3 regions of the Paenibacillus lutimineralis genome follow, and region 2 is predicted to be linked to each of the others. Evidence: predicted binding sites of a transcription regulator. Region 2 holds the regulator's gene; each other region holds the start of a gene.
The links. The regulator Rex, encoded in region 2, represses fermentation and respiration genes when NADH is low (regulators of the CRP and FNR family bind a similar motif). The targets are predictions, from matches to a motif close to TTGTGAAATATTTCACAA.
Positions count from the first base shown of each region.

Region 1: nirB (nitrite reductase large subunit NirB) is a predicted target of Rex. The motif match lies at 1,267-1,284, and genes of this name have one in related genera.
Region 3: EI981_RS26785 (formate/nitrite transporter family protein) is a predicted target of Rex. The motif match lies at 4,996-5,013, and genes of this name have one in related genera.

Region 1 is NZ_CP034346.1:6,127,664-6,135,125, reverse strand. It holds gene nirB (nitrite reductase large subunit NirB) at 1-1,247, opposite strand, end outside; gene phnE (phosphonate ABC transporter, permease protein PhnE) at 1,630-2,433, opposite strand; gene phnE (phosphonate ABC transporter, permease protein PhnE) at 2,430-3,233, opposite strand; gene phnC (phosphonate ABC transporter ATP-binding protein) at 3,230-4,006, opposite strand; gene EI981_RS27300 (phosphate/phosphite/phosphonate ABC transporter substrate-binding protein) at 4,126-5,100, opposite strand; gene EI981_RS27295 (bifunctional metallophosphatase/5'-nucleotidase) at 5,540-7,135, shown strand; gene EI981_RS27290 (response regulator transcription factor) at 7,235-7,462, shown strand, end outside.
Region 2 is NZ_CP034346.1:2,491,242-2,498,703, forward strand. It holds gene panC (pantoate--beta-alanine ligase) at 1-877, shown strand, start outside; gene panD (aspartate 1-decarboxylase) at 870-1,253, shown strand; gene EI981_RS10545 (tetratricopeptide repeat protein) at 1,382-2,011, shown strand; gene dinG (ATP-dependent DNA helicase DinG) at 2,223-5,087, shown strand; gene EI981_RS10555 (redox-sensing transcriptional repressor Rex) at 5,121-5,771, shown strand; gene EI981_RS10560 (amidohydrolase) at 5,761-7,059, shown strand; gene EI981_RS10565 (cell wall elongation regulator TseB-like domain-containing protein) at 7,098-7,462, shown strand, end outside.
Region 3 is NZ_CP034346.1:6,004,666-6,012,127, forward strand. It holds gene EI981_RS26770 (GNAT family N-acetyltransferase) at 1-305, opposite strand, end outside; gene EI981_RS26775 (MFS transporter) at 450-1,661, opposite strand; gene EI981_RS26780 (molybdopterin-containing oxidoreductase family protein) at 1,743-3,812, opposite strand; gene EI981_RS26785 (formate/nitrite transporter family protein) at 4,032-4,853, opposite strand; gene EI981_RS26790 (hypothetical protein) at 5,096-5,884, opposite strand; gene EI981_RS26795 (ABC transporter ATP-binding protein) at 5,887-6,729, opposite strand; gene EI981_RS26800 (M15 family metallopeptidase) at 7,039-7,462, opposite strand, start outside.

The DNA of each region.
Region 1 (7,462 bases), 2.9 Mb from region 2:
CATACCGTCTCGTCGGCACTCATGGAGGCAACATCCAGACCGCTCTCTTCACCTGCCTTATGAAGCACTGAAGCATTTGTAAACTCCGAGATATCGGATTGCTTCTTCAGCATGCTGAACAATCGGGTTCCATCTGAAGCATCACCGTAGAGCACTACGCCGACGACCTTGTTGTCGCGAACGAGCACTTTTTTATACGTACCTGAGCATTCGTCTTGCACGACGATCGCCTTCGTATTCTCACATGGGTGGATCTCGCCTCCAGAGAACAGGTCGCAGCCTGCAACCTTAAGCTGTGTTGATAAGATACTTCCCTGATAGCCTGTTGTAGGATTACCGGTCAAATAGTCAGCCAGCACAATAGCTTGCTCATACAAAGGGGCAACTAAACCGTAGGCAATCCCCCGATGCTCAGCGCATTCTCCTACCGCATAAATAGCTGGATCTGAAGTCTGTAGAACATCATTAACGCAAATAGCACGTTTTACTTCCAGACCCGTATCCCTTGCAATCGCCACATTCGGACGTATCCCTACAGCCATTACGACAAGGTCGCATTCGACACTCGTCCCGTCCTCGAATCGTATGCCTTGTACACGCTCATCACCATAAATCTCTGTCGTCTTTTTCTCCATCAGGAACTTCATGCCTTGCTTCTCAAGATCGCGCTTCAATAAGGCTGCCGCCGCATGATCAAGCTGCACTTCCATCAGATCAGCCAATAGATGAACCACATGAACCTCCATGCCTCGATCCAGCAATCCACGAGCAGCTTCTAATCCAAGCAGGCCTCCGCCAATGACGACGGCTTTTTTATACTGTCCCGCAGCATCCATCATCGCCTGCGTATCATCTATCGTTCGGAAGCCGACAACGCCTTCCAAGTCATGCCCTGGAACAGGCAGAATAAAGGCGCTTGAACCGGTGGCGATAATGAGCTTATCGTACGAAACAATCGTTCCTTTATCCGTAATAACTTGTTGTTCTTCAAGGCGAATTTGCGTAACATGCTCGTTAGAGACCAGACGAATTTGATTTGCTTCGTACCAATCCCAGTCATTAATGTTTATTTCATTAAAGGTTGTCTTGCCTTGCAGCACGTTGGAGAGCATGATCCTATTGTAGTTCGGGTAAGGTTCATCCCCAATCATTGTGATGTCATACAAATCAGGATTTCTCTTTATGATTTCCTCAATGCAGCGTGCACCTGCCATACCATTGCCGATCATCACCAAATGACTTCTCATCCTTACTCCTCCAATATCCTTGTGAATGAAATCACATGTTTTAAATTATGTTACCTAGTAATCAAATAGTAAAGAGTGATTGGCGTCACTTTTTCTATGGATTTTTTACAAATATTATAAATAGCTAATAGCCTTACCCTTGTATTAAAGAGTAAGGCTGATAACGATATTATCTTCCATTGATTCTTAACAAAATCATTAGTGCGTGTTCAAAAAGGCTGGTTTTCAGCACCGAGAAGGTGGGATGAAGCTAGGGCGCGAGGAGCGCAACGTACGTAGTTGGTACGCGAGCACCGGAGGGCCCGGCTGAATTCAAGATTCGATGTCGAATAGCTTCATGATTTACTTCGTGATCAAAAGCGGATTTTTTGAACAACCTCTATTAGACCAGCTTCTTGCGGAGTGTTCCAGAGATCAGGTCTATGGTTGTGATCATGATAATGATACCGAGCAGGATAATGCCTACGCGATCCCAGTTCCGCGTGCTCAGGGCGAAGATCAGAGGCGTGCCGATACCGCCAGCGCCTATAATGCCAAGAATCGTCGCGGAACGGAGATTAAGCTCGAAGCGGTAGAGTGTATATGACAAGAAGCCAGGCAGAACCTGCGGGATGACTGCAAACCATAGAATTTGCAAACGGCTTGCTCCCACTGCCATAAGCGCCTCCAGCGGGCCGTTGTCGATATTCTCAACTTCATCGGCGAACAATTTACCGAGCATCCCTACGGAATGCAGGCCTAACGCCAGAACTCCGGCGAATGATCCGGGGCCTACCGCTTTGATGAATAGGATCGCCATAACCACTTCCGGGAAAGTACGGATCAGGCTAAGGAATATCTTACCGGAGCCGGATATTACCTTGCCACGGCTCATATTAACCGCCGACCAGAAGGCGAACGGAATACAGATGATCGTCGATATGAAGGTACCAAGAACAGAGATAGCTAGCGTATCCAATAGTCCCCTCAGTAAATCCTCTCCATCCGGCAGGTATACGTAACCCCAATCCGGAGAGAACAGTCCGGCCAGGATCGACTTACTCACTTGTCCGGCTGTTTCTTTAATACCGGAATAGGGTATGCCGGCAAAAGCCCATATATAGACAAGAATGAGTGCGATATAGATGAGTAGGCGATAACGGTTCTTCTTAGGCTTAGGTATGATATCATTCCATGATTTTGTCATAACAATTTCTCCCGCAGCTTAGAGCTGATATAATCGATGGCCAGTACAACGGCCAGAGTGACAATAATGATCATGCAGGTCTTGTCGTACTCCAGGAATCCTAAAGTAACTTCATAATAATGGCCGATACCCCCGGCGCCGACCAAGCCGAGCACGGCCGCAGCACGGACATTAATCTCGAAGGTGTAGAGCAGGAACGAGATGAAGTGAGGTTTGATCTGCGGAACGACACCAAATTTGATGATTTGCAGCGGATGTGCTCCTGCGGCCGTCATTGCTTCTAGCGGCCCGGGATCGATCGTCTCCAGGGCTTCGTAAGTCAGCTTGGCGATAACTCCTAGCGAGAAGAACGCGAGTGCGAGTATACCTGGCAGAGCGCCTAGTCCGAATATGGCTACAAAGAGAGCTGCGAGCAGCAGATCGGGAATGGTACGAATCAAGTTCAGGATGAAGCGAACGGGATAGTAGATCCATTTATGCCTAGCGATATTGGAGGCGCTCAGCAGCGCAATAGGCACAGCCATGATCGCGCCGAACGTAGTGCCAAGAAGCGCCATGCGGATCGTCTCCAGCATAGCGGACCATATTTTACTTAGATAGCCCCATTTGGGTGGAAGCATTTCTTTCAAAAGATCGAGCATATTCGGGAGACCCTGAATCAGCTCTCCGAAGGTGGCCTCAGTCTGGACCGCGCTGCCCCATAATAATAGAATAACAATCGCTACTGTGAAGTAATGTTTAATCTTACCCGGCGCCTTGGGCCGGAGCGTCTGCTGTGAAGATTCTACTTGCGCCTTCATACGACGGCTTCCTCCAATAAATGATTCTCCTCATGGAACGGACGTCCGTAAATCTCGGCGAAGCGCTCATCTGTCGCTTCTGATACTGGACCGTCAAAGACGACTTCGCCTGCTTGCAGCCCGATAATGCGAGTCGCATACTGCCTAGCCAGATCAATGGAATGTAGATTGACGATCGTTGTGATGTCGAGCTCCATATTGATCCGCTTCAGATCGTCCATGACTTGCCTCGTCGTAAGGGGGTCCAGTGAAGCGACCGGTTCATCGGCGAGAATGATTTTGGCCTTCTGGGCAAGAACGCGGGCAATTGCGACACGCTGCTGCTGTCCGCCAGATAATTCATCGGCGCGTGCATAAGCTTTCTGAACGATGTTGACGCGGTCGAGCGCTTCAAAGGCAAGATCAATATCTTCCTTTGGGAATAGGCCCAGCAAGGTGCGTGGAACCGAATGGTGCCCTACCCGTCCGGCTAATACATTGCGCAGCACAGTCGTACGCTTCACCAGGTTGAAACCCTGGAATATCATACCAATATCGCGGCGAATCATCCGCAGTTCTTTGCCTTTTGCTGTGGTGATCGATTTCCCATCAATGAGAATCTCGCCATCTGTAATATCATGAAGTCGGTTAATAGAGCGCAGCAGTGTGGATTTACCCGCGCCGGATAAGCCAACAATGGCGATGAATTCCCCTTTTTCAACCGTCAGGTTGATCTGATTTAGACCCTTGGTGCCATTGGGGTATGTCTTGGTTACATTGCGTAATTCAATCACTTGGCGATTCCCCTTTTTCAATAAATAATCGTGAAATAGAAGAGGCCAGCTGCAGTGCGGAAGCACTCCGGCTGGCGGTGTTGCGAGAGGGTGATTATATGAATGCTAGAGACCAGGGACTATTCTGTTTTTACCTTTTCCCCATATTCGCGGACGATATCGAAACGACTGTCATCGGATTTTACATACCCTTCATGGGTGTAAATTTCGGAAATAATTTTATGACCTTCTTCATCTTTGCCAAGTTCAATAAAGGCATTTTGCAGCTTCTCAATCCATTCTTGACTCATATCCGAGCGAACACTGATCGTATCGTTAGGGATAGGCTCTGTAAAAGCAAGGACACGTGTATCTTCAAATACGGAAGGATAGTCTTTTTTCACTGTGTTACGCGCATCTTGGAAGATTGCGGCTGCATCCACATCGCCGTTCAGTACAGCAAGTACGCCTTGGTCATGACCTTTAACGGTAATGGCTTCTACGTCCTTCAGTGGGTCAAGTCCTGCGTCCATCAATTTAGCGGCAGGCCATACGAATCCAGCGGAGGAAGTTACATTTTGATAAGCAATCTTCTTGCCCTTCAGATCGGCAACAGATTGAATGCTGGAATCTTTCTTCACGATGAGCATCGATTTGTAGAAATCAACCAGATCCGTCGTTGGAGCACCTGTATCATCTTGCACACCGAAACGTTGAGCTTGCAGAATAACCTCTGCTGCGCCTTTCTCTTTGGCCAATACATAAGCGGTTGGAGGCAGGAAGCCTACATCAACTTTCTTAGAAGCCATAGCTTCGATGATTGTATTGTAGTCAGTGGATACGCTGACTTTGACAGGAATGCCGATCTTGTCGGAGAGCAGCTTCTCAAGCGGCTTAGCCTTTGCTTCCAATGTGTCAGCATTTTGCGAAGGTACGAATTGAACAGTCAGTGTAGTTGGAACATAACCTGTATCTTTCTTCTCTTCGGTCTGATTGGTCTGTTTGGTCTGACCGGAGTTTGCTGCAGCTTTGCCATCAGTATTGTTAACGGAGGCGGAGTTCTGTCCGCATCCCCCAAGGACGGCAATGGATAAGAATAAAGGAAGAGCAAGCATAGCTAATTTTTTCAAGCGAGATGACCTCCATAGAATCTATTTTTTTGGTGCTGGCTTAAATATAATGCTCATTTATTAACGGATCGTCAGTGGAATGATAAAAATTTGTAAATTAGAGGAAGTTCATAAAGTCCACTTTTGATCACGAAGTAATTCAAGAGGCCAAATCGGCATCGAATCTTGAATTCAGCCGGGCCTTCCGGTGCTCACGTACCCACTACAAGCATATGCTTTCGAAGTCGTTTTCTACGAAAACGTGTAGCTCCGCTCCTCAGTCCCTAGCTTCATCCAACTGAAGCGTTTTGAAAAAACGCACATCGGAAGCATAAGCTTCGGTGCTGAAAATCGGACTTTTTGAACATGCATTTAACCGAATTTAATATAAATCTGCATTTCGCTTGATAGAATCAAGAAAAACACTAAAAGGGAGTGTTAGAGGATGGAACAAGAAGCAACATGTGAGATTCTAGTATCCAGCGATATTCATGGACATATTTATCCGACAGATTACCGTTCAACTAGCGAATGCCAATTGGGATTAGCTAAACTGGCGACATTGATCGGAAGAGAGAGGCAGGTTGAACCAGAGCTGTTGTTACTTGATAATGGGGATCTTATTCAAGGGACACCTCTGTCGACGTATTTTGTGAAGAACAAGCAAGGGATCCACCCGACGATTGAGGTGCTTAATCGGCTGGGTTATGATGCAGCAGTTCCGGGAAATCATGAATTTAATTATGGACTAAGCACTTTGAGCCAGGTGGTTGAGGATTCGCAATTTCCATGGCTTTCTGCAGGGATAACGGTGAAAGGAGCAGGCAAGCCTGCGTTCGGGCAACCGTATATAACGAAGGTTCTGGAGAACGGATTAAAGCTCGCCGTGTTGGGAGTGACAACGCATTATATCCCGCATTGGGAGAACCCTCAGCATATCACGGGGCTGGAGTTCACCGATGCGCTGGAGACGGTTCGTTTCTGGGTACCGATGATTCGTAGAGAGGAGCGGCCAGATCTGCTGATTGTGGCTTATCACGGCGGATTTGAACGCGACCTGTGGACCGGCGAGCCGGTGGAGCGCCTGACTGGAGAAAATCAGGCCTATGCGATGTGCGCGGAGGTGGAGGGGATCGATATCCTTATCACAGGCCATCAGCATCGTAGTCTTGCTGGGGAGGTGAATGGGGTAACGATCGTGCAGCCTAGTTGTTTAGGCCAGGCACTGGGCAGAATTAATGTTAGCTTCCGCAGAGGGGAGAGCGGAGACTGGGAGATTACAGAACGGCGTGCTGACCTGATTGTCCCGGATGAGTCGGTAGAAGCGGATCAGGGAGTACTCGATTTATGTCAGGAGCTCGAGCATGAGACACAAGCCTGGCTGGATGAGCCGATCGGAACAGTAGATGGCGATATGAGCGTATTAAGCTCACTCGATTGCCGCCTGGAGGATCATCCTTTTATCGAGTTCGTCAACCGGGTTCAGATGGAGGTCAGTGGTGCTGAGGCATCCAATACCGCGCTGCTCAACGAGCAATCGCTTGGTTTCCAGGGTGTAATTACGCGTCGGGACGTGTTGGCTAATTTTATATATCCCAACACACTTACCGTCTTGAAGCTAACCGGTGAAGATATTCGCGCGGCGCTGGAGCAGACTGCTACCTATTGGCAGCTGGGCTCTGACGGAGAACTAATGATTAACCCGTCCTTCTTGGAGCCGAAGGCCCAACATTATAACTATGATATGTGGGAGGGCATTGAATACGAGCTGGATATTTCTCGTCCGGCAGGAGAGCGGGTAGTTAAGCTGAACTACAACGGCACAGAGCTGGCTGATGAGGCGGAGATTGATGTCGTTATGAACAGCTATCGCGCCGGCGGGGGCGGAGATTACGAAATGTACCAGGGGAAACCGGTTGTCAAGGAGATTATGACCGATATGGCTGATCTGGTGAGCGATTATATTATGGAGCATCAAGTCATTCAGGCAAGCTGCAACTACAATTGGAGAGTTAGTATCCAGCAAGGAGCAAAAGCGTAAGGAGTAGCAGGAAAGCTCCATTTTCATACAAGTACTGCCTGTTCAGAGCAAGGGTATTGTAGAATAGAATTAACAAATTCATTGTACGGGAGCCCTGATATGACAACGATACTTGTGGTTGAAGATGACAGGAGTTTGAATAAAGGGATTGCACTGACGCTAGCCCAGGATGGCGTGACTATTAGGCAAGTCTATGATGTTGCTGGTGCGGAGATGCTGCTGAAGGCAGAGAAGGTAGATCTCGTATTGCTAGACATCAATCTTCCGGATGGCAGCGGGCTGGATCTATGTGAGCAGATACGTCGGGAGTCTCGCATACCGATTATT
Region 2 (7,462 bases):
TCTGAAATCTGGGCGAATTAGCGCTGTTAGGGAAGGCAAGGAACTACAAATTGGACTAGTCCCTACGATGGGGTATTTACACGAGGGCCACGCCAGCTTGTTGAGAAGAGCAAGAACGGAGAACGATTTGGTTGTACTGAGCATTTTCGTCAATCCGATTCAATTTGGCCCGAATGAAGATTTGGATCGTTATCCACGGGACGCGGAGCGCGATCTGGCACTGGCTGAACACGAAGGTGTCGATGCTGTATTTATGCCGAGTGTGGAAGAAATGTATCCACAGCCAACGAAGACAAAGGTCGCTGTTGCTGAGCTGACCTCGAAGTTATGCGGGGCAACCCGTCCTGGTCATTTTGATGGGGTAACGACAGTAGTTAGCAAGCTGTTCAATATCGTTGCACCAAATCGTGCTTATTTCGGTCAGAAGGATGCCCAGCAGGTTGCTGTTGTCGCACAAATGGTCAAGGATCTCAATTTCGATATTGAAATCGTCCCTTGCCCGATCGTTCGTGAGAACGATGGTTTGGCACTAAGCTCGCGCAATGTATACCTAAGTGTTGGGGAACACGAATCAGCCCTGATTCTGTCCCGCAGTTTGAAGCAGTTGGAGGCCGATGTATATAGTGGTCAAGCAACAACGGTGATGGAAGCACGCCAGCAGCTTATGCAGAAGATTGGCAGTGAGCCTTTGGCAGAGATCGATTATGTGGAGATAGCCGCTTTTCCAGGCTTAACCGCGCTTCAGGAGACAAACTCCCTCAGCAGTGAGCTGAAGGCGCACGGAGCGATTCTAGTCGCTGTAGCCGTCAAATTCGGTACGACAAGACTGATTGATAACGTATTGTTAACGGGAAAGGGGGAGGCTATCCATGTATAGAACGATGATGAAATCCAAGATTCACCGCGCAACGGTTACAGAGGCAAATCTGAATTACATTGGGAGTATTACAATTGATGAAGATTTGATGGAATCCGCCGACCTTCTGGAGAATGAGAAGGTACAAATCGTCAACAACAACAATGGGGCCAGGCTGGAAACATATGTCATTCCAGGACCTAGAGGTAGCGGAGTAATTTGCCTCAATGGAGCTGCAGCAAGATTGGTACAGCCAGGGGATACCGTTATTATTATTTCTTACGCTCAGATGTCGAATGAAGAGATCAAGAACTACAAGCCGACGGTCGTATTTGTCGGAGAAGATAATAAACCCGTCGAGAAGGCATCTAAGGAGCTGCATTCGACCATTCGTTAATTAGGGCGATTAGCTTGATTCCTTAGTATGGGTATGCAATTAATGCCTGCGGGAATGAAAAGTCCTCCCGGAACAAAAAATGAACTTAAGGCTCGCACTGATTTCATTTTTTAAGGGGTGGGATGCGGATGATGTTTCAACATATGTTTGCGGAAATGAATGAAATGTTGGATGAGATATCAAAATTTTATCCGAATGCCCAAGGAACACAGAAGCAGGAACTCACGCATAAGTGGAACCTCCTTAAGCACATGAGTGACGAAATTATTGAAGAATGGCTGAACTTTGAAGAGAAGATGGGAACTGTCAGGCAAAACTGGAATGAAACTGAGGATGCTAACATTGTTCTTCCTGAGATGAAATGCGATGCTTATGAGAAAGGGGAAGGCTACTATAAGCTCCTGATGTTCTCAAAAGCGCTCGAACAATTTCAGAACGTTGTGCATGATTATCCGGATGGTCTTGTTGGCCGAACTTATTTAGCGATGTGTCATCTGCATTTGCAGCAATTATCCGAAGCTTCTTCACACTTCATCGCCGTGCTGGAGAAGGCGACCAACAATCGGCTTCGTTCCATTATTTATAATGCGCTAGGCTGTATCGAGGCTCAGAGGGGTAAGCGTCTGAAGGCGAAAGAATACTTCGCCTTAGCTCATCAAAGCGATCCGACGCTGCCTGAACCCCTGATGAACCTGCAGGCCTGTGACAGCAGTACGGGAAAGCTGAAATTTGGAGATGAACTGTCTCCCTTAATGTAACGTACAGAATGAATCGAGCCGAGCTTATCAGCGTTTTATCTACCAGCGATGCACTCGACATATGACGAGGCATCGCTTTGTTTTTGAATATAAAATTTGCTTCGTCCGGAGTTTTCTTATCTTTTGTATAAAATGTTAGTTAATTTTCAAAATGGCTATATTCTGTTATGCTGTTTATGAGACTGGATGGAAGGGACTTTGGAACGAGAAAATGAAATACGCGGTACTTGATTTTGAAACTACAGGCAATCAGTCCTCTGATGAGATTATTCAGGCTGGGCTTGCCATTATAGACCATGATTTGACAATTTCACAAGTTTATCGCTCTTATGTAAATCCGGGAATCCCAATACCTCCATTTATTACAGGCTTGACCGGAATTACTGAAGAGGATGTCAAAGAGGCGCCTGGATTGGACGAGGTTATGATGGAGATGGTTCCATTACTCGATGATGCAGTTCTGGTTGGACATAATGTAGCTTTTGACTTCAATTATTTACAGAGCGCTCTCGATAAGACGGGATATTTGCCTTTTTCCGGACGCATTCTCGATACGATGGACTTTCTGAAAATATTCTTTCCTTCGCTATCCACCTATCAGCTAGGTTTGGTATCGCAGGAGTTCAATGTGCAGCATGATCGGCCCCATCAGGCAGATAGCGATGCGCTTGCTACGGCTCTAATCTTCCTCAAGTGTCTGGAAGAAATCGAGCAGTTGCCTCTGCTTACACTGCAGCGGCTGTCTGATCTGTTCAACAATGAGGACAGTGATCTGGCCTGGTTCTTTGATGCGATGCTTCAGGAGAAGCAGCAGAAGGAGCTAGGCGTTAATCCGGATGGGTTCACGTATTATCGGCAGTTCGCCCTCCAGGTCGATGACTGGATGGATATTGAGCCAGCCCGGGATCATATGCTTGTGAATCCACTCAAGGACGTGTCCTTTGAACAGTTCATGGAGCAGGTCCGAGAACAGCTGAAGCTGAAGCTGCCTGAATACGAAGAACGTGAAGCCCAGACCATGATGTTGGACCAGGTGAACCAGGCCTTTGCCGAAGATAAGCATCTTTTGATTGAAGCTGGTACGGGTACCGGGAAGTCACTTGGATACCTCCTGCCTGCGATTTACCATAGTGTGAAGCAGGATGAGAAGGTCATAATCAGCACTCATACGATTAACTTGCAAGAGCAGCTCAGGGAGCGGGATCTTCCATTATTAACGGAGGTCGTACCATTTCCGTTCCAGGCCGCTATCTTCAAGGGAAGGCAGCATTATTTGTGTTTGCGCAAATTTGAACATAAAATAAATAGAAGAGATTTCACAACCCCAAAAGAAGAGGTGATGACGGCCGCACAAATGATCGTGTGGCTCGCTCAGACGGAAACCGGGGATGATGAGGAGCTAAATCTCGGAAATCGCGGCAGCGATTTCTGGGAAACAGTGGCTAGTGAATCCGATTCTTGTCTTGGACGTTCCTGCCCTTGGTTCCGCAAATGCTTCTATCACCGTGCCAAGCATGAAGCGGGTGTAGCCGATGTCGTCATAACGAATCACTCCAAGCTGTTCACCGATATTCAAGCAGGACATCAGCTTCTGCCAAGCTATGATCGCTTGGTCATCGATGAGGCCCATCATCTTGAGGATGTTGCCGGCAAGCATCTTGGCTTGCAGCTTAAATATTTTACAGTTATCCATACTCTGACCCGATTGTTCAAGGACAGCAAGACGGGACAGCTTCCATCCTTGCACTTCATGCTCCAGCAAGCGGGAGCAGAAGCGGCGATGAAATGGATGACGGTCATTGACGAGATGTATCCGTCATTGATCGAGGTGAAGGAGAATTGGGATAAACTAAGCGAATTGTTGTTCGCTTTAATACCTGAGCGTTCCGATGCGGCCCCTGGAGATCCGGGGCAGTTCGTAACGCGGCTTCTGCCCGATAAGAAGCCCAAGTCCTGGGATGCTCTAACTACATTGGAAAACTCGATATATATTACCTTGGGGGATATCCTCCGCAAAGGCGAGCGAATGGTAGCTGAAATCCGAGAGGAACAGGATGACTACGGTGCTGAGAGCTTGATTACGGATATCAGCGGACTGTTCAAGGATTTGGCTAATGAACGTGAGACGCTCCGTTTCTTCATGAAACTGGAGGATGAGAATACGGTATATTGGCTTGAAGCTAATGGGAACTACCGCAATCGTTCATTGCAGATTTTTGCCGTACCGATTGATGTCAGCGCTCAATTAAAGGCATATTTCTTCGATAAGAAGAAGAGTGTAGTTATGACTTCGGCGACATTGACCGTTGATAAATCGTTTCAATATGTCATTGAACAGCTCGGTCTTCAGGAAGCGGCTAATACAGACCGTTTGATGACGGCGATGCTGCCTTCTCCATTCAATTATAGGGAGCAAGCATTAGTGCTCATACCGCGGGATTTCCCGAGTGTTAAGGGCAGCGTAGGCGATGATTATTTTATTCAGACTCTGGTGCGTTCTTTGGCGGATACAGCAATTGCTACCAAGGGGCGGATGCTTGTTCTTTTCACATCCTATCGGATGCTGCGACAAGTATATGACCCATTAAAAGAGCGGCTGTCCGATGAAGGAATCACCGTCATTGGACAGGGTATGGATAGTGGCAGCAGAACGAAGTTGACCCGTCGTTTTCAAGGGCAGCAAGCATCGGTGCTGCTCGGGACGAGCAGCTTCTGGGAAGGCGTAGATATTCCTGGCGAAGCATTGACGAGCCTGGCGATTGTCCGCCTGCCGTTCCAGCCGCCGAATCACCCGCTGGTTGAGGCTAAGAGTGAGCGGCTTCAGAGGGAGAAGAAGAACCCCTTCATGAAGCTGTCGGTGCCTCAGGCGGTTATTCGCTTCAAGCAAGGGTTCGGGCGTCTAGTCCGATCTTCTGCGGATCGAGGAATTGTCGTTGTATATGATACTCGCATCTTGGAATCTTATTATGGCAAATACTTTTTGTATTCTTTACCGGGACCGAAGATGGAGCATATGACATTATCGCAAATGGTTCCACGGATCTCAGAATGGTTAAACGATGACGAAGAGTCGTAATTTCTTCGAAATGCACCTGTAGGGGGAAAATATATGAAATCAGAAAAAATTTCAGATGCGGTTGTACGCAGATTGCCTGTATACTTGCGGTTTCTTAATGAATTAAGCCATCGCGAGGTCTTGACGGTTTCTTCCCAGGAGCTCGGACAGAAGCTGGATCTAAATCCAGCCCAAATCCGCAAAGATCTCGCTTATTTCGGCGACTTTGGTCGGAAGGGGATCGGGTATGACGTCTCATACTTGATCGAGAAAATACGGCAAATTCTGAATTTGGACCAGCAGATTAACGTGGCTCTCGTCGGAGCTGGTAATCTGGGACAAGCCTTGTCCAATTACAATACGTACGTGAAGGATAATATGCGGATTATCGCAGTCTTTGACGCCAACCCGGACAAGATCGGCAAGAAGGTCAAAGACATTACGATTCAGCCGATCGAGGAGCTGGAGCAGACGGTAAGAGACAAGCATATTCAGATCGGAATTATTACGGTACCTGATGTGGAGGCGCAGCGCGTTGCCGACCAGCTTGTTGCCGCAGGTATAGGGGCAATTCTCAACTTTGCGCCCACAATCATCAAGGTTCCTTCTGACGTGCGTATCCATGCGGCAGATTTCACAACAGACCTTATTAGTCTTGCTTATTATTTGCAGAGTGGAAAGGAATTACCGGAAAATGAGTCGTAAATGGTTGATTAAGAATGGTACATTTGCAGTGCTGGACGAGAAAAGTCCGATCGTCCATGGCTATATGCTGATCGAAGGAAATACGATTTCTTATATCGGCGAGGAGCGGCCTGAGGGCGTAGAAGGTGCGGAGACTTATGATGGCAAAGGCCTGCTCTTCATGCCGGGCCTCGTCAATTCACACGGGCATACGGCGATGTCATTGCTGCGTGGTTACGGAGACGATATGGTCCTTCAGGAATGGCTAGAGCAGAAGATGTGGCCGATGGAGGCGAAATTCACTCCTGAGGATGTATATTGGGGTGCTTCTTTATCTGTGCTGGAAATGGTCAAAGGTGGAACTACGACCTTCCTAGATATGTACGATCATATGGATCAAGTGGGTAAGGTTGTTGAGGAATCGGGCATCCGCGGTGTTCTAACACGCGGTGTTATCGGTCTCTGTCCGCCTGAACTGCAGGATCAGAAGCTGGCCGAAGCGATTCGCATTGCTCGTGATTGGCACGGGAAGGCCGAAGGACGGATTACAACAATGATGTCGCCGCATGCTCCGTACACATGCCCGCCGGATTATATTGAGAGGTTTGTGCAGGCAGCGCATGATCTTAATTTGCCATTACACACACATATGTCCGAGACACGAGCGGAGGTCCAACAAAATGTTGACCAGTATGGCGTACGTCCTGTTCAACATCTGCTTAACCTGGGCTTCTTCTCCCGTCCATCTCTGGTAGCTCATGCGGTGCATCTGACCGATGAAGAGATTGAGATTCTTGCCGCCCACAAGGTGGCAATCTCTCATAACCCGGGCAGCAACCTTAAGCTGGCTAGCGGGGTAGCGCGGGTACCGGAGCTTCTGAAAGCAGGCGTTACGGTGTCGCTAGGTACAGATGGCCCAGCGAGCAACAACAATCTCGACATGTTCGAGGAGATCAGGCTGGCCGCTTTAATCCATAAAGGGGTGTCCGGCGATCCGACGGCCGTACCTGCTCTTGAAGCTCTTCGTATGGGAACAGAGTATGGAGCGAAATCGCTCTACTTGAACAATACGGGCAAGTTGGCAGCTGGAATGAAGGCCGACATGATCGCCGTAAATACAGACCAAGCTCACTTCTTGCCGCGGACTGATTATATCTCTCATATCGTCTATTCAGCAGGTCCCAAGGACGTAGAGCATGTATGGGTCGATGGCAAGCAGATTATCCGTCACGGTGAATGTTTGACGCTGGATGAGGAGCGCATTCGTTATGAGGCGCAAACGGCCTTTGAAGGACTTCTCGGTCGGTAAGGTGGGAATTAGAACTCTAACTGGGAAGGAAGAGAAGGTTGAAGAATAGAACCAAATGGATTCTGCTCTCCATTGTGATCCTGCTGATCATCTTCTTTGGCCTTTACCGCTTCTATTTATATATTCAAGAGGATATTTGGCAGGGAGAGAATGCGGCGGTAGCACTGGCCAGACAAGAGACCGGGCTTGTTGAATCGGAAAAGGTGTGGAAGTCGGTCTGGGATGAGGTGTGCTGGGTCGTTCAAGGTAAAAATGCGGACGGCGTAGAGGTCATGGTCTGGCTGCCCGAAGGGAAAGCAGCAGTAGAGAAACCCTTATCCGAAGGGGTATCCGAGCCGGAGATTCGTAGGATTATACAAGATCAGTTGCCTGGAATCAATATTGTTAGATTGACTCCGGGTAT
Region 3 (7,462 bases), 3.0 Mb from region 2:
GCTTCTATAAGACGTTGTCCGATTCCCTGTCGCTGGAAATCCGGATGCACCGCAATATTAATATCCAGCACATGACGGTTGCTAGACAATGGGGTTGGATAATCGAAGCCAACATATCCACCAATCGCTCCGTTAATCTCCGCTACTAGCTGGTTACCCGGAGGACATTTCTGCAGGTATTGCTCACGCGAGTTCCACTGGATCGGAGCTGGCGTTGTCCGGGTATCCCACACTCGTGAATCAATCTCCATTAATGCACCTGCATCGCGCATTTCCGACAATCTGATTTGAATTGAATTCGACATCCCCTTGTTCCCTTTCCAAAGACTTAAAGTACGTGTTCAAAAAGTATGGATTTCAGCTTAAAAGCGAACTTGTTGAACAACCTCTTAAATTTATATTTATCATTATACCTCGGACATCCTTAGACAGGAACCTGTTACTGATTCTTAGGCCATCCTTCTCACTTTATCGCGATTGAATAAGCCATGTATCATGAAGGAGGCAATCGACAGGATGGAGATCAGTACTGCCAAAGCTGCCACCGGAACGAGACCGTTCCAATCGAACAGAACCCCCATCGCATAAGGACCTACTACCCTTCCCGCTACCCCCATGCCACCAACTAGCCCAAGATAGAACGGGGCAGACTTGCCGGTATGATCCGATATGAAGGAAGGAATCGCCGGGGAGATCAGCATTTCGCCGAGCGTAATCAATACCATCGCCAGCACCATGCTCGAATAAGTATGGAAGCTAAGGATCATGACATAGCCCAGCATATAAAATACAGCACTTGCCGTCATCTGTCTCAGTTCTGTCGCGGCAAAGACACGTTTGATCCACGAAATGAGCGGCTGCGCAACGAAGATCAATATCCCGTTCAGCGTCCAGAGAATACTATAATTCCATTCCGGCATCCCTCGCGAGATTGTGTAGGGTGATACCCCGTTATTCCATACACAGTTAGCCAGCCAGATGAAGAAAGAGCCAAGTCCCATGAAGAAATATATCTTGTAATTTAACATCAAATTCCAGTTATTCTTCTTATCTGCATTCTCTTTCTTCTTTTCCACGTGGAACTTGCCCTGCGTTTTTTGAACTTTGTTCAAATAAACCCAGAAGAAGCCGGCAAATAGGGCCGAGATCAAACCATTCAATATGAAGCTTAGATTATACGAAATTTGCGCCAAAAATCCACTGATGGCTGTTCCCAGAGCTACGCCGATATTGTTAGCTACATAAATAATATTGAATAATTCCGCGCGTCTCTCTGTGAATCGGAAGCCGATAAAGGCCTGAATCGCCGGCAAAGCCATCGAGTTAAAAAAACCAATCAGGCACATCAATAGTAAAAATAAATGCCATTGTCCGCTCCCATAAGGCAGCAACAATAGAAATAGTGCGTTCAGTCCGACTCCACCTACGATCAGGCGCTTTACTCCAAGGCGGTGGTACAAAGAGCCGCCGAGCAGCTGCCCAAATATACCGCCTAATGACATAACCAGCACGGCAAGACCGGCATCCGTTACCGTTCTTCCCAGCTCTTTGAATACAAACATCGTAATCAGCGGCCACATCAACGCGCCGCCCGCAGAACTGATCAAGCTTGCTACCAGAAAAATCTTGACCTCACGCGGATATGAAGCTAGGCCTCTCATGCTGTATTCCTCCTTCTGGAACAGTCCTGTGTGAGGGCAGTTCTCGACCATTTTCTACAGTTCTATCATTTAATCCCGCAACTAAGGCTGTCGCTGTACCTCCACGACCGTAGAGAAGAACACCGCTCCACCGCCCATATCAGCCAACCGATCGGAGGTCAGGGCATTCGCCCTACGCGACTTGCCATCCTGATCCCACCACAGGCCCTGGCTAACTACGGTTCCCGGCAGCATCTTATCCGTTACCGAAGCTTTCACCTGATAGCGTCCACGATCATTCCATACGATGACCTCATCACCATCAGCAATGCCCCGTAGCTCCGCATCCTGTGGATGGATCTGCAGCAGCGGCTGCTTCTCCAACTCAATATGCTTGCCTGCATTACCGAAGGAAGAGTTCAAGAAATTATGGTTAGGGGGAGAAATAAACATCAGCGGATACACATCGCCAGTCCCTGGCCTCCGCTCACCATCATATCCCTCCTGCAGTGGAGTGTAGGTAGGCAGAGGTGGAAGCCCTGCTTCCTCCATCCTCGCTGAGTATAGCTCGATCTTGCCTGATGGCGTCGTCAGCCGCTGCAGAAATTGCCGCTTCGGTTCCATATTGAGTTTCATAAATCGCTGCTGTTTAAGACCTTCCAGCGTGATCCCTTCAAGATAAGGGTTCGCTGTAAAATTGAGAGCCTGACGAATCATATCTTCCTCACGGTCCTTGAAGGCATCCTCCTCGAATCCCATCGCCTCAGCAAGCAGCTTGAACGTCTCCACATTGCTCTTGCTCTCTCCCTGGGCAGGAATGACCGGCTCCTGAAGCTGAACATAGTGATGCCAATATGAATTGTATAAATCCGTATTCTCAAATGAAGATGTCGCCGGCAGCACGATATCGGCATACCTCGCCGTATCAGTCAAGAACAGGTCGTGCACCACCGTGAACAGATCCTCGCGGGACAGTCCTTGCTCCACCTTCACCGTATCCGGTGCTACAACTGCCGGATTAGAGCAATAGACGAACAAAGCCCGAATCTTTGGCGTCAAGGTTAGCAGTGCTTCTCCGATTTGATTCATGCTCACGGTTCGCGCATCAGGGTTAGGGCGCAGATCCGGACACTCCAAGGCATCGTCGTTCACTTTCCCATAGGCACCGTTCGATTTATAAGCTCCGCCTCCAGGCACAAGCCATTGTCCTATGAGGGCTGGCAGGCAGGTAATCGTCCGTACGGTCATGCCCCCGTTATCATGATGTTGAAGTCCATTTCCGATATGAATATAGGCTGGAGATGTCTGTCCATACATCAAGGCAAGCTTGACAATATCCTCCGTAGGAACGCCTGTAATGACCGATACACGCTCCGGCGTATACTGACGAACATGCTCCCGAAGCTGTTCATGACCGATCGTATACTGCTGTAAGAACTCTTCATTCACAAGCTGCTGTTCGAACAGTACATGCATCAATCCTAGGGCTAGTGCGCTGTCTGTTCCCGGATAGACAGGAATGAACCAGTCGGCACGCTGCCCGGTCCGATTGCGATGGACATCGATCACAACCAACTTGGACCCCTGCTTCCGTGCCTTCTCGATCAGAGCGATCTGATGCATATTCGTGCTGACGAGATTACCGCCCCACACGATGATCAGCTTCGCCTGTACCGTCTCTTCGGGGCTAGTCCCGCCGCCGAAGCCCATCGTATATTTCCAGCCAGTGTTACCGGCGGAATTGCATATTCCCTGCTGAAGCTGAGAGGAGCCGAGCCGATGGAAGAACCGGCGGTCCATTCCGTCCACGCTGAGCATCCCCATATTTCCATAGAAGCTGTAAGGCAGGATCGACTCTGAACCATATTCCTTAATCAATCCTTGATACCGCTCTGTAATCTCTGCGATAGCCTCATCCCAGGTAATCCGTTCAAACTTGCCTTCCCCTTTGGCCCCTACACGGCGGAGAGGATATAGCACACGCTCCGGATGATAGATCCGTTCTGTCATATTTCTTACTTTATTACAAATCGCACCCTGGGTGATTGGATGGTCCGGGTTGCCGGCCACCTTGACGATTCGTCCATTCTCTTTGTGCAGCAGCAAACCGCAGGTGTCTGGGCAATCCAACGGACATACTGCAGGAAATACTCCATTCTCCTCTTGAACCATCTCTCATCCCTCCTAATTAGGTAATTGTATTTGATAACAGGCATGAATGTCTATAGATAGGATAACGCCCCAGTTCGCCGATTACATGATGTATAGTTCCTTCAAAACATGTACCTAGAAAAATACAAATGACCCGAGCATGAGGTCCTTCCTGATAAGGAACCTGACATACACGAGTCACTTGCGATGATCTATATTATAGAACTCAATGGATGGGAGTTAAGCCTTCGCGTCGGCCTTGGCAGTCACCGAATCGACTGCAGTTTCCTCCTTGGCATCTTTCAAGTATACAGCCCAATAGGCTCCGGCAACGAACAATGCGCCACCCGTCAAGTTACCGAGCCAAACAGGAATAAAGTTCATGAAGTATTCTCCCCAGGAGAAGTAACCTTCAAATATTGCCGCCGGAATCAGAAACATATTGGCCACAACGTGCTGGAATCCGATCGCCACAAAGGCCATGGTCGGGAACCAGATCCCGAGTATTTTACCGCTGAAGTTGTCTGCGCCATAGGCCAGCCATACCGCAAGAGCTACCAGCCAGTTACAGCCAATACCGGACACAAACGCCTGAAGGAAGTTATCGTCCAGCTTATGTCCTGCCATATCAACCAGCTTGTCGAGGTAAACTCCGCTTGAAGTTAGACCAACAACATGTCCGAAGAAATAAGCAACAAACAAGGCCCCAACAAAATTGGAGATCGTAATCAGGATCAAATTCTTGAACATTTCGCCCGTCGTGATTCTCTTCTTGAACCGTGCCAGGGACACAGCCATCATATTCCCGGTCAACAGTTCGCCCCCCGCCAGCAGCACTAGAATAAGGCCAACCGGGAACACCGCAGCACCAATGAAAGTTGCAATGCTTCCCCACTCTTTAGGCGCGCCAGCAATCACGCGAATATCGAGCAGGAATCCAAGAGCAATAAACGCCCCGCCCAAGAAACCGAGAATAAACACGGTCAAGAGTGGATTATGTGCCTTCTTCACTCCGGTTTCCACCGTTGCTTGAGCAATCTGATCCGGTTTGTAATACGCCATGGAATTTCTCTCCCTTGAAATATTTTTTGTTTTTATATAAAAACTTAGCTTAATATCATTAAGCCAACCAAGTCTCGCCAAGACTAGCTTACAGCGTGATTTTCATTTCGACTTTCATTGTATCGTGGGTCATCCTTTGGTTATGTGATTTTTGTCACAAACTATATGATGGGACTTTTTTGCCTTACAAAAAAGACCCCATCCTCCGCTTGTAAGTGGAAAATGAGATCTTATTCCTTATTTTACTGGCTGTATGCCGATTGAATCTCCTGATATCTCTTCTGTCGATCCTGCTTGCTTAGCTTCGGACAGGTATAACAATATCCATCCCCGGTCAGATAAGCCAGACAGCAGGTCGGCTTCATACGCGTCTGCTCCCCGGGCTGATACGGATCATCCAACCAGATCTCCTTCACATCAAAAGGATTGCGCTTCAAGCCGAAGCAGCTGCAGTTGATATGCTTCGTAAGAGCTCCATAGGCTTCTAGCAAGTGCTCCCGATGCTGCTCTTCATCAAATAAACCGCTCAATAGATTCACGTAATATTCGGCCCCTAGCGGAATTTGCCCCCAGAGCTGGGATAGAGGGAGGTCAGTAACCGCAGAGATTGCTGACATAATTGGCTGCAAAGAGCGATAGAATTGCTCCATTGAATTCCGCTGCCACTCGGTACGCTCGCCTGTAGGCCAAGCCAACTCTGCCGCTGATTTGAGCACAAATAAAAGTTGTGGATATCCGTTCCCGCAATCGATCTGAATCCTCAAATTAGTGGGTGACAGATCCAATCTCACGTCCGTCATTGCCGTCATATAGATCATCGCTGCACAGACTGTCCGCCAGCTCGACGCAAAGTAAGTCCCAGCGACATCGATCTTGCTGCCTTGGATCTGGTGCTTATATTCTAACAGGAGCAGCTTGATCTGCTCCTGATCGGTCAATAACTGCGCATCTACGCTATAAATCGCATCTGGTCTGGGATCCCTTACTACCGATAAATATTGTGAGAGCCACTCATATTGGATGTCTCGCATTCTTATTTGGCCAACTGATTGGCGATTTCAACTTTTCTACCACGAAGCACCTTTCCTTCAGCAGCACGATACAGCTCATATGGAAGACATAATGGCACACCGCTGCGTGGATCTGTAACGATATCTGCTTCTATACCGAATACTTCACGCAGCACTCCTGTCGTCACGACTTCTTCAGGGGTACCTGAGGAGATGGCTTGCCCTTGTTTGATAGCAACCATATATTGCGAATATCGAGCAGCATGATTCAGATCATGAACGACCATAATGATCGTCCGCCCCAAATCATGGTTCAATTGCTCCAGCAGCTGCATCACTTCAAGCTGATGGGCCATATCAAGAAAGGTCGTTGGCTCATCCAGGAACAGAATATCCGTCTCTTGTGCCAACGCCATGGCAATCCAGGCACGCTGCCGTTGTCCGCCAGATAACTGATCCAACCCACGTTCGCTGAATTCGCTCATCTTCGTCGCTTCCAGCGCCCAGTCGATAACGCGGCGGTCCTCCGCTTTCAGGCCACCGAATCCTTTCTGATGGGGGAAGCGTCCATAGGAGACCAGCTCCCGGACAGTAAGTCCCTCTGGAGCGGTAGGATTCTGCGGAAGAATCGCCAACTGCTTGGCAACTTCCCGGGTCGATTGCTTGTGAATCGATTTCCCGTCGAGCAGGACCGTCCCAGACTTAGGCTGCAGAATACGGGCCATCGTCTTCAATATCGTCGATTTCCCTGAGCCGTTAGCTCCGACCAATGCCGTAATCTCCCCTGCGGGGATTGAAATATTTAAATCTTGAACGATCAAGCGATCCTCATAGGCGATATCCAAATGAGAGGTCTTCAATGACACGTTGACGCACTCCCTTTCTCTGTACAACCATAAAACAGCTCCATAATATCTTAAAGATACTGATAATCATTATCATTTGTCAATACATATTTATGTTTGTCAGACCTGTGTACGTGCACAGGAGAACAACCGTTCCAGCCTTATAACCTAAGGCTTCTGGCAATTTTAATGGCGGATCGGAGTCAATCTGGGCTACAAAACAAAGAAAAAAAAGGGCACCATCTTGGCGCCCTTCCTCATTCGGTCATATTCCAACCTTTATTCTAACCTCTTCATATTTACACGCACGCTATCATATAGAATACCCCATTAAGGATTCGCTGTTACGGGAATCGATCCATAATATTCTTCCAGGGTAATTCCCCGATCAGCAATCTCGGATGCGATATCAGCGCCAACATAACGGATATGCCAAGGTTCATATTTGTAGCCAGTAATACTATCTTTGCCTTCAGGATAACGAATAATGAAGCCATATTCCGAAGCATGCTTGGCCAGCCAATCCGCTTCTTTCGTGTCCCCGAAGCAATCTTCTGCAGCACACTTCCCATCGCTACCGGACACATCGATGGCAAGTCCTGTCTCATGCTCACTATGCCCAGGCACAGCGCTGTAGGTCTTAGCTTTCTCTTCTCCATCCCGCTCAACATAGCGATTGAACAACGCAGTCTGCGTCTTATGGGAACGATAGGCCGATACCCCCGCCAAGTAAATTCCATCCTTCTCCGCACCG